Regions from separate parts of the Mycobacterium sp. Soil_C_30 genome, predicted to be linked through region 1. Evidence: predicted binding sites of a transcription regulator. Region 1 holds the regulator's gene; the other holds the start of a gene.

What was found. Region 1 encodes LexA, which represses DNA repair genes until DNA is damaged. Its sites were predicted from a motif close to CGAACANNTGTTCG; they were not measured.
Region 2: a site for LexA is predicted at 2,578-2,591, ahead of cofD (2-phospho-L-lactate transferase). Genes of this name have one in related genera too.

What each region holds. Positions count from the first base shown of each region.
Region 1 covers NZ_JBDGJH010000007.1:168,975-176,127, forward strand. The annotation lists gene AC3A6P_RS15575 (molybdopterin guanine dinucleotide-containing S/N-oxide reductase) at 1-608, opposite strand, end outside; gene AC3A6P_RS15580 (acyl-CoA dehydrogenase family protein) at 724-1,887, shown strand; gene AC3A6P_RS15585 (LGFP repeat-containing protein) at 2,081-4,450, shown strand; gene lexA (transcriptional repressor LexA) at 4,494-5,204, opposite strand; gene AC3A6P_RS15595 (LysM peptidoglycan-binding domain-containing protein) at 5,529-6,011, shown strand; gene nrdR (transcriptional regulator NrdR) at 6,172-6,636, shown strand; gene AC3A6P_RS15605 (PhzF family phenazine biosynthesis protein) at 6,689-7,153, opposite strand, start outside.
Region 2 covers NZ_JBDGJH010000021.1:124,020-131,172, forward strand. The annotation lists gene AC3A6P_RS28990 (phosphomannomutase/phosphoglucomutase) at 1-973, opposite strand, end outside; gene AC3A6P_RS28995 (DUF3499 domain-containing protein) at 1,104-1,529, opposite strand; gene AC3A6P_RS29000 (metallopeptidase family protein) at 1,707-2,129, shown strand; gene AC3A6P_RS29005 (WhiB family transcriptional regulator) at 2,143-2,505, opposite strand; gene cofD (2-phospho-L-lactate transferase) at 2,797-3,798, shown strand; gene AC3A6P_RS29015 (coenzyme F420-0:L-glutamate ligase) at 3,795-5,138, shown strand; gene AC3A6P_RS29020 (NUDIX hydrolase) at 5,135-5,677, shown strand; gene manB (mannose-1-phosphate guanylyltransferase) at 5,659-6,756, opposite strand; gene AC3A6P_RS29030 (glycosyltransferase family 2 protein) at 6,780-7,153, opposite strand, start outside.

The DNA.
Region 1 (7,153 bases):
TCCCGGGCCGGATGTGCCGTCGTCCCACCGTGATTCACGGCGGTGTTCTTCATGGCGATGCCCCCGAAGCACACCAGCAGATCCGTGTGCTCGGCGATCACGTCCCACTGCGTGGAGCGTTTGAAGAGATCGTCGTGGGTGCCGACGACGCGGGGCATGATCACCCCGGTGGCGCCCAGGCTGTACGAGTGCCGGGAGAAGGTGTAGCCGCCGAGCAGTTTCAAGAAGCGGTGCACCTGACTCTGTGCATGGTGGAAGCGGCCCGCGCTGGCCCATCCGTAGGACCCGCCGTAGATCGCCTCGTTGCCGAAGGTGTCGACCACGCGACGCAGTTCGGTGGCCAGCAGTTCGGTGAGTTCGTCCCACGACACCACGATGAACTCGTCGGCCCCGCGCTGCGCCGACGGGCCGGGTCCGTTCTCGAGCCACCCGCGGCGCACCGCGGGTTCGGCCACCCGGGCGCGGTGGCGCAGCGAACCCGCCAGATTGCCCAGTAGGGGCGAGGGGTTCACGTCGGTGGCCAGCGGTTGTACCGAGCTGATGTCGCCGTCGCGGACCTGGGCGTGAAAGGCGCCCCAATGCGTCAGGCTGGCCGGCGCAGATGCCATGGCGGGCAGTTTACGGGGAACTCGCGGCACGGATTTGCCGACCAACCACCCGGTTGGTATATCGTCGTCGGCAAGACGTGTTGTCAAACCCCGAACCCGGCTCCGGAGGTCCATCATGGGTAGTGCCGTCAAGTACCAGCGCACGTTGTTCGAGCCCGAACACGAACTGTTCCGCGAGTCCTACCGCACCTTCCTCGAGCGCCACGTCGCACCGCACCACGAGGAGTGGGAAAAGAACAAGATCGTCGACCGCAACGTGTGGGTCGAAGCCGGTAAGCAGGGCTTCCTGGGCATGGCGGTGCCCGAGGAGTACGGCGGCGGCGGTATCGACGACTTCCGCTACAACACCGTGATCACCGAGGAGACCACCGCCGGCCGCTACAGCGGTATCGGCTTCGGCCTGCACAACGACGTGGTGGCGCCCTATCTGCTGCGGCTGGCCACCGACGAACAGAAGCAGCGTTGGTTCCCGGGCTTCTGCAGCGGCGAGCTGATCACCGCCATCGCCATGACCGAACCCGGCACGGGCAGCGACCTGCAGGGCATCAAGACCCGCGCGGTCAAGCAGGATGACGGCAGCTGGGTGCTCAACGGCTCGAAGACGTTCATCACCAACGGAATCCACGCCGACCTGGTGATCGTCGTCGCCCAGACCGACCCGGACAAGGGCGCACAGGGCTTCTCGTTGCTGGTGGTCGAACGCGGCATGGAGGGCTTCGAGCGCGGGCGCCACCTCGACAAGATCGGGTTGGACGCCCAGGACACCGCTGAGCTGTCGTTCACCGATGTCAAGGTGCCCGCGGAGAACCTGCTCGGCGACGAGGGCATGGGCTTCATCTATCTCATGCAGAACCTGCCGCAGGAACGGCTCAACATCGCCATCATGGCCGCCGCCGCCATGGAAGCCGTTCTCGAGGAAACCATTCAATACACCAAGGAACGCAAGGCTTTCGGCAAGCCGATCGGCAGCTTCCAGAACAGCCGCTTCGTGTTGGCCGAACTCGCCACCGAAGCCACCGCTGTGCGGATCATGGTCGACGAGTTCCTGCGGCTGCATCTCGACGAAAAGCTCACCGCAGACCAGGCGGCAATGGCCAAGTGGTACACCACCGAAGCCCAGGTGCGGCTGGTCGACCGGTGTTTGCAATTGCACGGTGGTTATGGATACATGCGCGAATACACCGTCGCGCGCGCATTTCTCGATGCACGCGTGCAGACCATCTATGGCGGCACCACCGAGATCATGAAAGAGATCGTCGGCCGCAGCCTGGGGGTCTAGCAGCGTTCCATACCCGACATATTGCGCGCAAAACGCGTCGGGCCTGCACGTCAATTCGGTACCGGGTGGGTATTGTCGTCAAAATGACGGCGATATGGCCATATCGTGCTCGGCTATTGTCCGAGAGTTGACGGTGACGAATTTCGGACGACGAGATCGGCGTATGCAGGCCGGTAAACCGCGGGGAGTGGGCATGACGACGCAGCGAAACCCATTGCGATGGGCGGTCGGAATTCTGGCGGTGTGCGCGGCATTTGCGTTCGCAACGCCATTCGTTCCGGTCGCTCACGCCGACCCGCAAGGCGACGCCGCCGTAGCGATCGATCAGGCGTGGACCGGCTCCGGTGGCGACACCTCGCCGCTCGGCCCGAAGGTCGGCGGCATCTACCCGGCCGGCGCAGGCTTCGGCCAGGACTTCGTGAACGGCGCCATGTTCTTCTCGCCCGAGACCGGCGCGCGGTCGGTCTTCGGCGCCATCCTCGACAAGTACCGCTCCCTCGGCGGCCCGGCCGACAGCGGCCTCGGATTCCCCACCATCGACGAGGGGCCCGGGCGGGCTCCGGAAAGCCGTAACGTCACCTTCAGCGCACCCGAAGGTGCGGTCATCTTCTGGACGCCTGCCACGGGCGCGTGGCTGGTGCGCGGCGTGATCAACGCGGCCTGGGACCGGGTGGGCGGATCGTCGGGTCCGCTGGGTGTCCCGGTGGAGGACGAAACCTACAGCGGCGAGACCATTTCGCAGCGGTTCAGCGGTGGGCAGCTGACCTACGACACCGCCGCCAAGACCTTCACCACCACGCCGCCCGAGTTGGCCGGGCAGCTCGGGGACCTGGCGCTGCCCGACGACGCCGCATCGTCGATCGACCTCGCCTGGCGGGTGGCCGGCGGAGCTGGCGGCCAGCTCGGCGCCAAACAAGGCGACCCGTACCCCGTCGGCGACGGCACCGGCCAGGACTTCGCGGGCGGCAAGATCTTCTTCTCGCCGGACACGGGCGCGCACGTCGTCAGCGGCACCATTCTGGAGAAGTACGAGGCCGCGGGTGGGCCTACCGGCGAACTCGGTTTCCCGACCGCCAACGAGGCCGACGGCGACGTGCCCGGCAGCCGGATCAGCACCTTCGGCGCCGAGGGTGACCCGGTGATCGTGTGGACTGCCGAACACGGCGCCGTGATCGTGCGCGGGCCGATGAAGGCGGCGTGGGACGAGCTCGGCGGTAGCGGCGGTGATCTCGGCGTCCCGATCGCCGACCAGACCGGCGACGGCACCATCACGCAGAACTTCAGCGGCGGGCAGGTCACGTACAACAGCAGCACCAACAGCTTCAGTACGCAGCCGCCGGAGCTCGCCGAACGGCTGGCTGGACTCGATCTCCCCCAGCAGGCCAGCCCCACCTCGGCGCCTGCCGCTGCGCCCGCGGCTCAGGGTGATGACAGCGGCACCGAGGGATCGGGTTCGAAGAGCTGGTACCTGTGGGTGCTCATCCCGCTGGCGATCCTGCTTCTGGCCTCGTTGGCGGCGTTCGCGGTGATGCGACAGCGCCGCAACGCCGGCCCAGGCGCCGGCGGCGGTTTCCGTCCGGGTGGTGCGCCGGGGAACCACGACGTCTTCGATGAGGCCTCGCATGGGGGGCGCGACGAGGACGAACACGCCAGATGGGAATCCGCGGGCGCAGGACAGAGCAGTGGGCCGTCGAAGTTCGGCGATGCCGAGCCCGACGACACCGACTACCTGGCCGCGCAGCCGCCGTGGGCCAAACGTGAGCCCGGCGCCCAGCCGTGGAGCGAGCCGGCCGTACCGACCGCGGGGTTGGCGGCTGCCGCTACCGGCCCCGATCTGTTCACCCATCACGGTGCGCACGAGGCCGAGGACTTCACCGCCGATGTTGAGGAGCAGGACCCCGACGCCGTTGACACCGCGCCCACGCCGGTACAGACGGAATCCGGGGAGCCGTCCGGCCGCCACGCCGCGGCGGGCGCGGAGGAGTCCCGGCCACCGTGGCTGACTGACCAAGATGCTCACGTGCCGGGGCCCGGCTCCCTGTTCGCCCCGGTATACGGTGCGGCGCCGCCGCCGGCGCAGGAAGAACCGGCCGCGCCGTCGTCTGATGTCGATGAACCGGGCTACGCGGCGCCCGTCGGCGCGACCTTCGAGGATGGGGACGGCGGCCTGTCACCGTCTCCGTACGCCGAGCCCGGGTATGGGCAACCGGATGCTTCGTTGTCCGGCGAAACGCCGAGCGAGTACGGACGGCCGGAGTACGCACAGCCGGAGTACACGCCGTCGGAGTACGCACAGCCGGAGTACACGCCGTCGCCCTTCGAGCGACCCGATGACGAACGGCCGACAGACGGCCCGTCACCGACCGCCTCGTCGGCGCCTCCGGCGATCCATCTTCCGCTGGATGACCCCGATGAAGCGCCGGAGGGTTACCCCATCAAGGGAAGTATGCGCACGGGGACCTACCACTCGCCCGGCTCTGCTTCCTACGATGTGACGGTCGCTGAAATCTGGTTCGCCTCAGAGGATTTGGCCGAATCCAACGGATTCACCAAAGCGGAGTGAGCTCACCCGCCCCCGCGGGATGGGTCAGCTCACCCCGTCCGGGTCAGATCTTCCGGATGACGGTGACAACCTTGCCGAGGATCGCGGCGTCGTTGCCCGGGATCGGGTCGAACGCGGGATTGTGCGGCATCAGCCAGACCTGACCGCTGGTGCGCTTGAAGGTCTTGACCGTGGCTTCGCCGTCGATCATCGCGGCCACGATATCGCCGTTGTCGGCCACGGCCTGCTGCCGCACCACCACCCAGTCCCCGTCGCAGATGGCCGCGTCGATCATCGATTCGCCGACCACCTTGAGCAGGAACAGCGATCCCTCGCCCACGAGTTCGCGGGGTAGCGGGAAGACGTCCTCGACGGCCTGTTCGGCCAGGATCGGACCGCCGGCAGCGATTCGGCCGAGCACCGGGACGAAGGTGGGTTCCGGCAACGCGTCCGAACCCGCGACGTCGGTGAGCACTGCCGGCGCGGCGTCGTCGGCACCCCGGACATCGACGGCTCGCGGCCGGTTCGGGTCACGGCGCAGATAGCCCTTGCGCTCGAGAGTGCGGAGTTGGTGGGCGACCGACGAGGTGGACGTCAGGCCCACGGCATCGCCGATCTCACGGATGCTCGGCGGATAGCCCCTGCTGGTCACCGAGGCGCGGATCACCTCGAGGATGGTGCGCTGCCGTTCGGTCAGCGATGGATCGGGGGAGTTGTCACGCGGTCTACCTGTGCCGCCTTGCGCGTCTGAACCTGTGCCAGTGCTGTCACCCATGGCCCTGAATGTAATCGCAGCGACCGACAGAATCAAACATGTGTTCGAGGCGTGTCGCGGAACCGGGTGCCCGTCGCTGTGCGCGGCCTGGTGCCCGGCGGCCGATTTCACGAAGTGGGGCTGGAGTGACCCCTGGGGCGGAAGTTTTTGTCGGTGGGTCGTTCTATGGTTCGGCTACAAATCGATCACATGTTCGGTTGGCACTATCTTATCGAACATGTGATCGACTAGATTCGAACACAGGAGCGAACGATGGCACAGCTCAACCGGGCTCGGTACCGGATCTCTGCAGGACACCATTTTCTCGGGTCGGAAGGAACGGACATGACACTCATCGACACTCTGCCTCCGCGCCACGCGCAGCCGCGTCCCGTGGACGGCGCGCCGCGGCCGGTACGTCGGCGCACCGACGCCGGACAGGTGAGGCGCAGGCCGATGGAGGTGCGTCCGGCCGGTGCGCCGGTCCGCCGGCGCGGTACGGGTGTGCCGGTCTCGCGGGCGCCGCATCGTCGTCGCCGGAGCATCACGCCGGTCACCACGGTCGGGCTGGCGCTGCTGGCGGCGCTGATCACCGTGTGGCTCGGCGCTGTCGCCCAGTTCGGTGAGGCCATCCAGGGCGCCACGGCCCCGACTCCGAGCAAACTGGCCGTCGTGCAGGTGCAGAGCGGGGAAACGCTGCAGACCGTCGCGGCCCGGGTCGCTCCCGGCGTGCCGATCGGCGACACGGTGCAGCAGATTCGCGAGCTCAACCAGCTCGAGAGTGTGGCCTTGACGGCCGGTCAGACGCTCATCGCGCCCGTGGGCTGAGTCCGTGTCGGACCACGACGAATCCAGGTGGTGCACAACCGTGATGGCGATGGGAATGCGCAGGACTGCGCCCAGAGCGATGGCGGTGGCTCAGCTCGGCGCGGCGCAGGTACTCTCTGAAGCGGGAGTAACACGTGTCCAGTGCGGCGAAGGAGCGGTGATGCACTGTCCTTTCTGCCGGCATCCGGATTCTCGTGTGGTCGATTCCCGCGAAGCCGATGAAGGCCAAGCCATTCGACGTCGGCGGTCATGCCCGGAATGTGGCCGGCGGTTCACCACGGTCGAGACCGCAGTGCTCGCAGTGGTCAAGCGGAGCGGCGTCACCGAACCGTTCTCTCGCGAGAAGGTGATGCGCGGCGTGCGACGGGCGTGCCAAGGCCGTCAAGTAGACGAGGACGCACTGCACCATCTCGCCCAACAGGTGGAGGACACCATTCGTGCGGCGGGTTCACCAGAGGTGCCGAGCAATGAGGTCGGCTTGGCGATTCTGGGACCGCTTCGCGAGCTCGACGAGGTTGCCTATCTGCGATTCGCGTCGGTGTACCGCTCGTTCTCTTCGGCCGAGGACTTCGAACAGGAGATCCGCGCGCTGCGCGAGCACCGACGGGTGACGGCCACCAGTTGAAACAGGAGTCCGAGGCTGCGAGGTAGTCGAAGGGTTCCGGGCTCGCAGGCGGTCACGCCAACTCGACGTTGGTGACGCCATCGCTGACCACCCGGCCGGCGACATGAACCCATCCGTCCGGACTCCACCGCGTGCGGATCTGTGACCCTTGTCCTTGCGTGATCGCCAGGTCGCGACTGAGGTACTCGGTGATCCGCACTGCCGCCGCGCCGGTGGCCTCGTCCTCAGGGACTCCGAGATTGGCGGCAAACATTCGTGAGCGCAGTGCACCGGCGTCGCGGTCGAGCCAGGTCCACAGATAATGCTGAATGTCGTCGGAGTAATCGCTGGGATCGGCGGCGGCCAGCTCCTCGAGTGAGGGGAGTTCGCGAATCGCGAACTCCGGTGCCCATTCCGCGCGGGCGCTGATCGATGTCAGCTCATCGTCACCGTCGAGGCCGTAACCGACCTGGACGATCCCCGCGGGAACCTGCAGAGTGTGCACCGGTGTGCCTTGGTCCTTCAACCACCACGAGGC
Region 2 (7,153 bases), on a different contig from region 1:
AAATGGCGCCGGTCTCGGCCATCAGTCCCTTGATGTAGGAGTGCCCGACCCGCGACCGCACCGGCGTGCCGCCGCGTTCGATCACCAGCTCGGGCACCGCACGGGACGTGATCAGGTTGTGGATCACCGTGGCGCCGATCTCGCGGGTCAGCTCACGCGCGGCCACCAGCGCGGTGACCGCGGACGGAGACACCGCCTCGCCGCGTTCGTCGACGACGAAACAGCGATCGGCGTCGCCGTCGAACGCGAGTCCGATGTCGGCGCCGGTTTCCAGGACGAAGCGCTGCAGATCGACCAGGTTGGCCGGGTCCAGCGGATTGGCTTCATGGTTGGGGAAAGAGCCGTCGAGCTCGAAATACAGCGGCAGCACCGTCAACGAGCTGATCTGGCCCAACACCTCGGGTGCGGTGTGGCCGGCCATACCGTTACCGGCGTCGACAGCCACCCGCAGCGGCCGCAGCTCGGTGACGTTGACCAGCCCGCGCAGGAACGCGCCGTACTCGGCCAGGACATCTTTCTCGGAGACCGAACCGTGCGGACCGTCGAAGGCGGGGACACCGTCGACCACCTCCGCGCTGATGGTTGCCAGACCCGTGTCGCGACCGACCGGTTTGGCGCCCGCGCGGCACAGTTTGATCCCGTTGTAGGCGGCCGGGTTGTGGCTGGCGGTGAACATGGCGCCGGGACAGTCGAGCAAACCTGACGCGAAGTACAACTGGTCGGTCGACGCCAGGCCGATACGAACGACATCGAGCCCTTGGGCGGTGACGCCGGACGCGAATGCCGCGGCCAGCGCGGGCGAACTCTCCCGCATGTCGTATCCGATGACCACCTGAGTGCTGTCGCCGCGGACCAGCCGGGCGAACGCCGCGCCCACCTCGGAGACGAACTGCTCGTCGATCTCCTCGCCGACGAGGCCACGAACGTCGTAAGCCTTGATCACACGGGCAACCGCGTCAGCGGATCGAGACATTGCGGGACTCCTGACTACGGCTGGGGGCGGGGTTCGGCTGCCTCTACCAGCCTAGCCGTTCCCACCGTCAGAATTGCCGGGCAACTACACACAAAACTTCGCTACCGGGCGCTTTACAGAGTGCGGGGTGCTACTCGGAGGGATCCGGCAAAACCCGCAGATGCCCCCGCCGGCGACCGGTGCCGGTAGGGCGCTGGGCGGCCGAGGCGAACACACCCGCTGCAGGGGCGGCGCTGGAGACGGGATGGGGATCAGAGAATCCGTGCACCGGGGCGCCCGCGGCAACACCGTCGCGGCCCTCCCGGACTGCGTCGGCGAGTGCGACGAGATCGTCCTCGTCGGGGTGCGACGGCAACGGTCCGGCGTGGCGGACCAGCTCCCAGCCGCGTGGCGCGGTGATGCGGCCCGCGTGGGTCACGCACAGATCCCACGAATGCGGCTCACGGACGGTGGCGAGCGGCCCGACTACGGCCGTCGAGTCCGAGTACACGAAGGTCAGCGTCGCCACGGCATAGTGAGGGCACCCAGGCCTGCAGCAGCGACGGGGAACATTCACGCGAGTGAGGCTATCGCGCTGTCGTGCCCGCGACACGGCGGACACGCGCAGCCGGACCCGGCACAACTGAACCGTTATCTGTTGATGCCGGACCGTTACGATCGGCGGGTGGCTCAATCGGGCAGCTCTCGGCATCGACCGTCGGGGAGAAAATGGGGCACCCGGCACGGCCGGGAGATCCGTGGTCCGCTGCTGCCCCGCGACGTGCCGGGGTGGCGCAGCCGGGCCGAACGGTTCGACATGGCGGTGCTCGAGGCCTATGAACCGATCGAGCGCCGGTTTTCCGATCGGGTGTCGGCCCTCGACGTCGCGGTCGACGAGATTCCGCGGATCGCCCCGCGAGATCCGGAGAACGTGCAGTTCCCACCCGAGGTGATCGCCGACGGGGCGATCGCGCTGGCCAGGCTCATCCCAGCCGGGGTGGACGTCCGGGGCAACAACACCCGGGCACGAATCGTGTTGTTCCGCAAGCCAATTGAGCGGCGGGCCAAAGACACGACAGAGTTGACGGAGTTACTTCACGACATTCTGGTGGCTCAGGTGGCCACCTATCTGGGTGTCGAACCGACGGTCATCGATCCGACACTCGACGACGAGTGAGGCTCGCCCTCGGCTAGATGATGCCGCGCTTGATGCGACGGCGCTCACGCTCGGACAGTCCACCCCAGATGCCGAAGCGCTCGTCGTTGGCGAGTGCGTATTCGAGGCAGGCGTCCTTCACCTCGCAGCCGAGGCAGATGCGCTTGGCCTCACGAGTGGAGCCACCCTTCTCCGGGAAGAACGCCTCAGGGTCGGTTTGCGCGCAGAGCGCGCGCTCCTGCCACTGGTCGTCGGCGGGCTCGGGTTCGGGCTCGAAGCGCTCGGGCACGAGGCTCAAGTGCGGACGTCCCCCCATCTCGATTCCCCCCTCGGTTGCCGGTTCCATGTTGGTGTGCGGGATGCTGCCCATAGCTCCGATCAGGTGCTGATAGGACATGTTCCGCCTCCTCACATTTTTGATAGTCGATCCATCGATGTCGCCCACTATTGATCTGTGGCCATCCCTATTCGAACAGGTGATCGAATCTCGGTCTGCGACACCGGAACCGGCCGGCCAACCGGGAAATGACACTGATGTGATTAGACACGGGTTAGCTGGTGAGGTCAAGCCGTGGAACGGAAATTCATACCATTTGAGACCGACATTTCCGCGAGTCGGTACGCGGGCGTGTCGCAGACGTGACCGTGCTGATATCTCGACCGGCAACAACGCCTACTCTCGTTCGATGTGAAGGTCACCGTTTTGGTCGGCGGCGTCGGCGGCGCGAGATTCCTGCTGGGCGTTCAACAGTTGCTGGGATTAGGGCAATTCGCCTCTGACCCTGAGGGTCAAGCTGAGGTCCAGCATGAGCTGACCGCAGTGGTCAACATCGGCGACGACGCCTGGATGCACGGGGTACGGATCTGCCCCGATCTCGACACGTGTATGTACACCCTCGGCGGCGGAATCGATCCCGAACGCGGGTGGGGCCACCGCAACGAAACCTGGCATGCCAAGGAGGAACTCGCCGCCTACGGCGTGCAACCGGACTGGTTCGGTCTGGGCGACCGCGACCTGGCCACCCATCTGGTACGTAGCCAGATGCTGCGCGCCGGGTACCCGCTCTCGCAGGTGACCGAAGCCCTGTGCAAACGCTGGAGCCCCGGCGCACGCCTGCTACCGGCCAGTGATGACCGCAGCGAGACCCACGTGGTGATCACCGATCCCGAGACCGGCGATCGTAAGGCAATTCACTTCCAGGAGTGGTGGGTGCGCTACCGCGCAAAGGTGCCCACCCACAGTTTCGCGTACGTAGGCGCCGAAAAGGCAACGCTGGGACCTGAAGTCGCCGACGCGATCGCCGAAGCCGACATCGTCTTCCTCGCCCCCTCCAATCCCGTGGTGAGCATCGGCCCCATCCTGGCCATCCCCGGCGTCCGCGGGGCGCTGCGGTCCACCACCGCGCCCGTGGTCGGCTACTCACCCATCATCGGCGGCAAGCCGTTGCGCGGCATGGCCGACGAATGCCTGACCGTCATCGGAGTGGAATCGACGTCCGAGGCGGTGGGCCGGTACCACGGTGCCCGCACCGCCACCGGCATCCTCGACGGCTGGCTCGTCTCCGAGCAGGACCACGCCGAGATCGACGGTGTGGCAGTGCGGTCGGTCCCGCTACTGATGACCGATCCGAAAGCCACCGCTGAGATGGTGCGTGCCGGCATGGATTTGATGGGCGTGAGTCTGCGATGAGCGGTCCCGAGCACGGTGCCGCGGCGGCCGTCGAAATTCTGCCGGTCCCAGGTCTTCCCGAATTCCGCCCCGGAGACGATCTGGTGGGCGCCCTGGCCGAGGCTGCGCCGTGGTTGCGCGACGGCGACGTGATGGTGGTCACCAGTAAGGTGCTCTCCAAGACCGAAGGCCGCATCGTGGCCGCGCCCGCCGATCCTGAAGAGCGAGATGCGCTGCGCCGCAAGCTGATCGACGCTGAGGCGGTTAGAGTGCTGGCTCGCAAGGGACGCACTCTTATCACCGAGAACGCACTCGGGCTCATCCAGGCCGCCGCCGGAGTGGATGGATCCAACATCGGCAGCACCGAACTGGCGTTGCTCCCCGTTGATCCCGACGGCAGCGCCGCCGCCCTGCGCGCAGGGTTGGCGCAACGCCTCGGAGTGGACGTCGCCGTCGTGATCACCGACACGATGGGCCGCGCCTGGCGTAACGGTCAGATCGACCAGGCCATCGGCGCGGCCGGGCTGCCGGTGTTGCACGGCTACGCGGGCGCGGTCGACAAACACGGCAACGAGCTGGTGGTGACCGAGGTTGCTGTGGCCGACGAGATCGCCGCCGCGGCCGATCTGGTGAAAGGAAAACTGACCGGTATCCCGGTTGCCGTGGTGCGTGGGCTGCGCCTGCGTGACGACGGCTCCCGCGGACGGGATCTGCTGCGGCCCGGCGAAGACGATCTGTTCTGGCTCGGCACCGCCGAGTCGATCGAGCTGGGCCGCAAGCAGGCCCAACTGTTGCGTCGCTCGGTGCGCCGGTTCACCACCGAACCGGTGCCCGCCTCCCTCATCGAAGAAGCCGTCGCCGAAGCGCTCACCGCGCCCGCGCCGCATCACACCCGGCCGGTCCGGTTCGTCTGGCTCACCGCATCGCGGCGCACTCCCCTGCTGGAGGCCATGCGCCAGCAGTGGCGGGCCGATCTCGCCGCTGACGGAAAGCCGGCCGATGCGATCGAACGCCGCGTCGCACGCGGGCGAATTCTCTTCGACGCGCCCGAGGTGGTGATTCCGGTCATGGTTCTCGACGGCGCTCACGACTACCCCGACCGGGCGCGCACCGAGGCCGAGCGCACCATGTTCACCGTCGCCGCGGGCGCAGCCGTACAGGCGCTGCTCGTGGCGCTGGCTGTGCGCGGGGTCGGCAGTTGCTGGATCGGGTCGACGATCTTCGCCCCGCAGTTGGTGCGCGACGAGCTCGAGCTGCCCGCGGAGTGGAATCCCATGGGGGCCATCGCGATCGGCTACCCCCTCGACGACACCGGACCCCGCGACCCCGCCGACACCGCCGGACTGCTGGTCCGCCGGTGACGCTGCGCGATTCGGTGATCTCGACGCTGAGGCACTGGCAGGCACCGGATCCCGACCAGGACGCGCTGCGCGAGGCCGTACTCGGATTCGTGCTGGCACGCCCCGACTCGTGTGAGCGCGCCTGCGAACCCGGGCACATCACCGCCTCGGCGGCGGTGCTGAACGCCGCAGGAACCGAGGTGTTGCTGACGTTGCATCCACGGCTGGGCCGCTGGGTTCAGCTCGGCGGCCACTGCGAACCCGCAGACGCCGACATCGAGGCCGCGGCGTTGCGGGAAGCCACCGAGGAATCCGGTATCACCGGACTGGGCCTCGAGCGGCTGGCCGCGATCCATGTTCACCCGCTGACCTGCTCGCTGGGGGTGCCCACCCGTCACCTGGATCTGCAGTTCGTGGTGCGGGCACCGGCCGACGCCATGATCACGATCAGCGACGAGTCATTGGATCTGCGGTGGTGGCCCGTCGACGGTTTGCCGCCGGGCACCGACCACGCGGTACACGCTCTCGTCGCTGCGGCGTCTCAGAGGTCGCTGGAGTAGCGGATCCCGTGATCGGGCAGGACGACTCCGGGCCACACCCGGGCGCCGCGGAGTAGTTCGCAGCGCGCGCCGATGCTGGCGCCGTCGCCGATCACACCGTCACGGATCAGTGACCGCGGCCCGATGTGCGCACCGTGCCCCACGATCGAGCGTTCGATGACGCAGCCGGCCTCGACGCGCACGCCGTCGAAGATCACCGCGCCGTCGAGCCGGGCGCCCGCCCCGATCTCGGCGCCCCGGCCGATGACGGTGCCGCCGATCAGCACCGCGCCGGGCGCCACCGAGGCCCCGTCGTGTACCAGCGATTCACCGCGGTGGCCGTTGAGCGCGGGTGACGGTGCCAAGCCGCGCACCAGGTCGGCCGACCCGCGCACAAAGTCCTCCGGGGTGCCCATGTCGCGCCAGTAGGTGGCGTCGACGTAGCCGCACACCTTGACCCCGTCGGACAGCAGCTGCGGGAACACCTCACGTTCCACCGACACCTCGCGGCCGGTGGGGATGCGGTCGATGATGTCGCGATTGAAGACGTAGCAGCCCGCGTTGATCTGATCGGTGGGCGGATCCTGCGTCTTCTCCAGGAAGGCCTCGACGCGATGGTTCTCATCGGTGGGCACACAACCGAATGCGCGCGGGTCGCCGACGCGCACCAGGTGCAGCGTCACGTCCGCCTGGTTGGCGTGGTGGTGATTGAGCAGCGCTCCGAGGTCGGCGCCGGAGAGCACGTCACCGTTGAAGATGACCGCGCGGTCGTGCCGCAGCTTGGGCACCACATTGGCGATACCGCCACCGGTGCCCAGCGGCTCCTCCTCGAAGACATACTCGATCTGCAACCCGAGTTTGGACCCGTCGCCGAATTCGGCCTCGAACACCGACGCCTTGTACGACGTGCCGAGGATCACGTGCTCGATCCCGGCTGCGGCGATACGTGACAGCAGGTGCGTCAGGAACGGTAATCCCGCCGTCGGCAACATCGGTTTCGGCGCGGACAGGGTCAACGGTCGCAGCCGCGTGCCTTTGCCGCCCACCAGGACAACGGCGTCGACCTTGGACGGATCGACAACTTCCAGAGTGCCGCTCATGACCAAACCCTCTCCCCCAGGTGTCAACCGCGGTGCCGTCGTGCACCACGTACTACCAGGCCTGATCGTACGGCCAAAGCCGCTCGCATGGCCCATCTCAGCGGAGCTCGGTGCCAACCGCTGTGCCGGTCCGACAGATACAGATAGGTACTGCGGTGGTGCGCGGCGAGGTTGCGGGCGGGGTCGCGACCGGTGGAATGGCCTTTGGCATGCAGGATCTCGGCGTCGGGGACGTAGACGTTGAGCCAGCCGGCCCGCCCCAGACGGTCGCCCAGGTCGACATCCTCCATGTACATGAAGTACCGCTCGTCGAATCCGCCGATCTGGTCGAACGCCGACCGCCGCATCAGCAAACACGATCCTGACAGCCAGCCGACCGCCCGCTCACTGGGCTCCT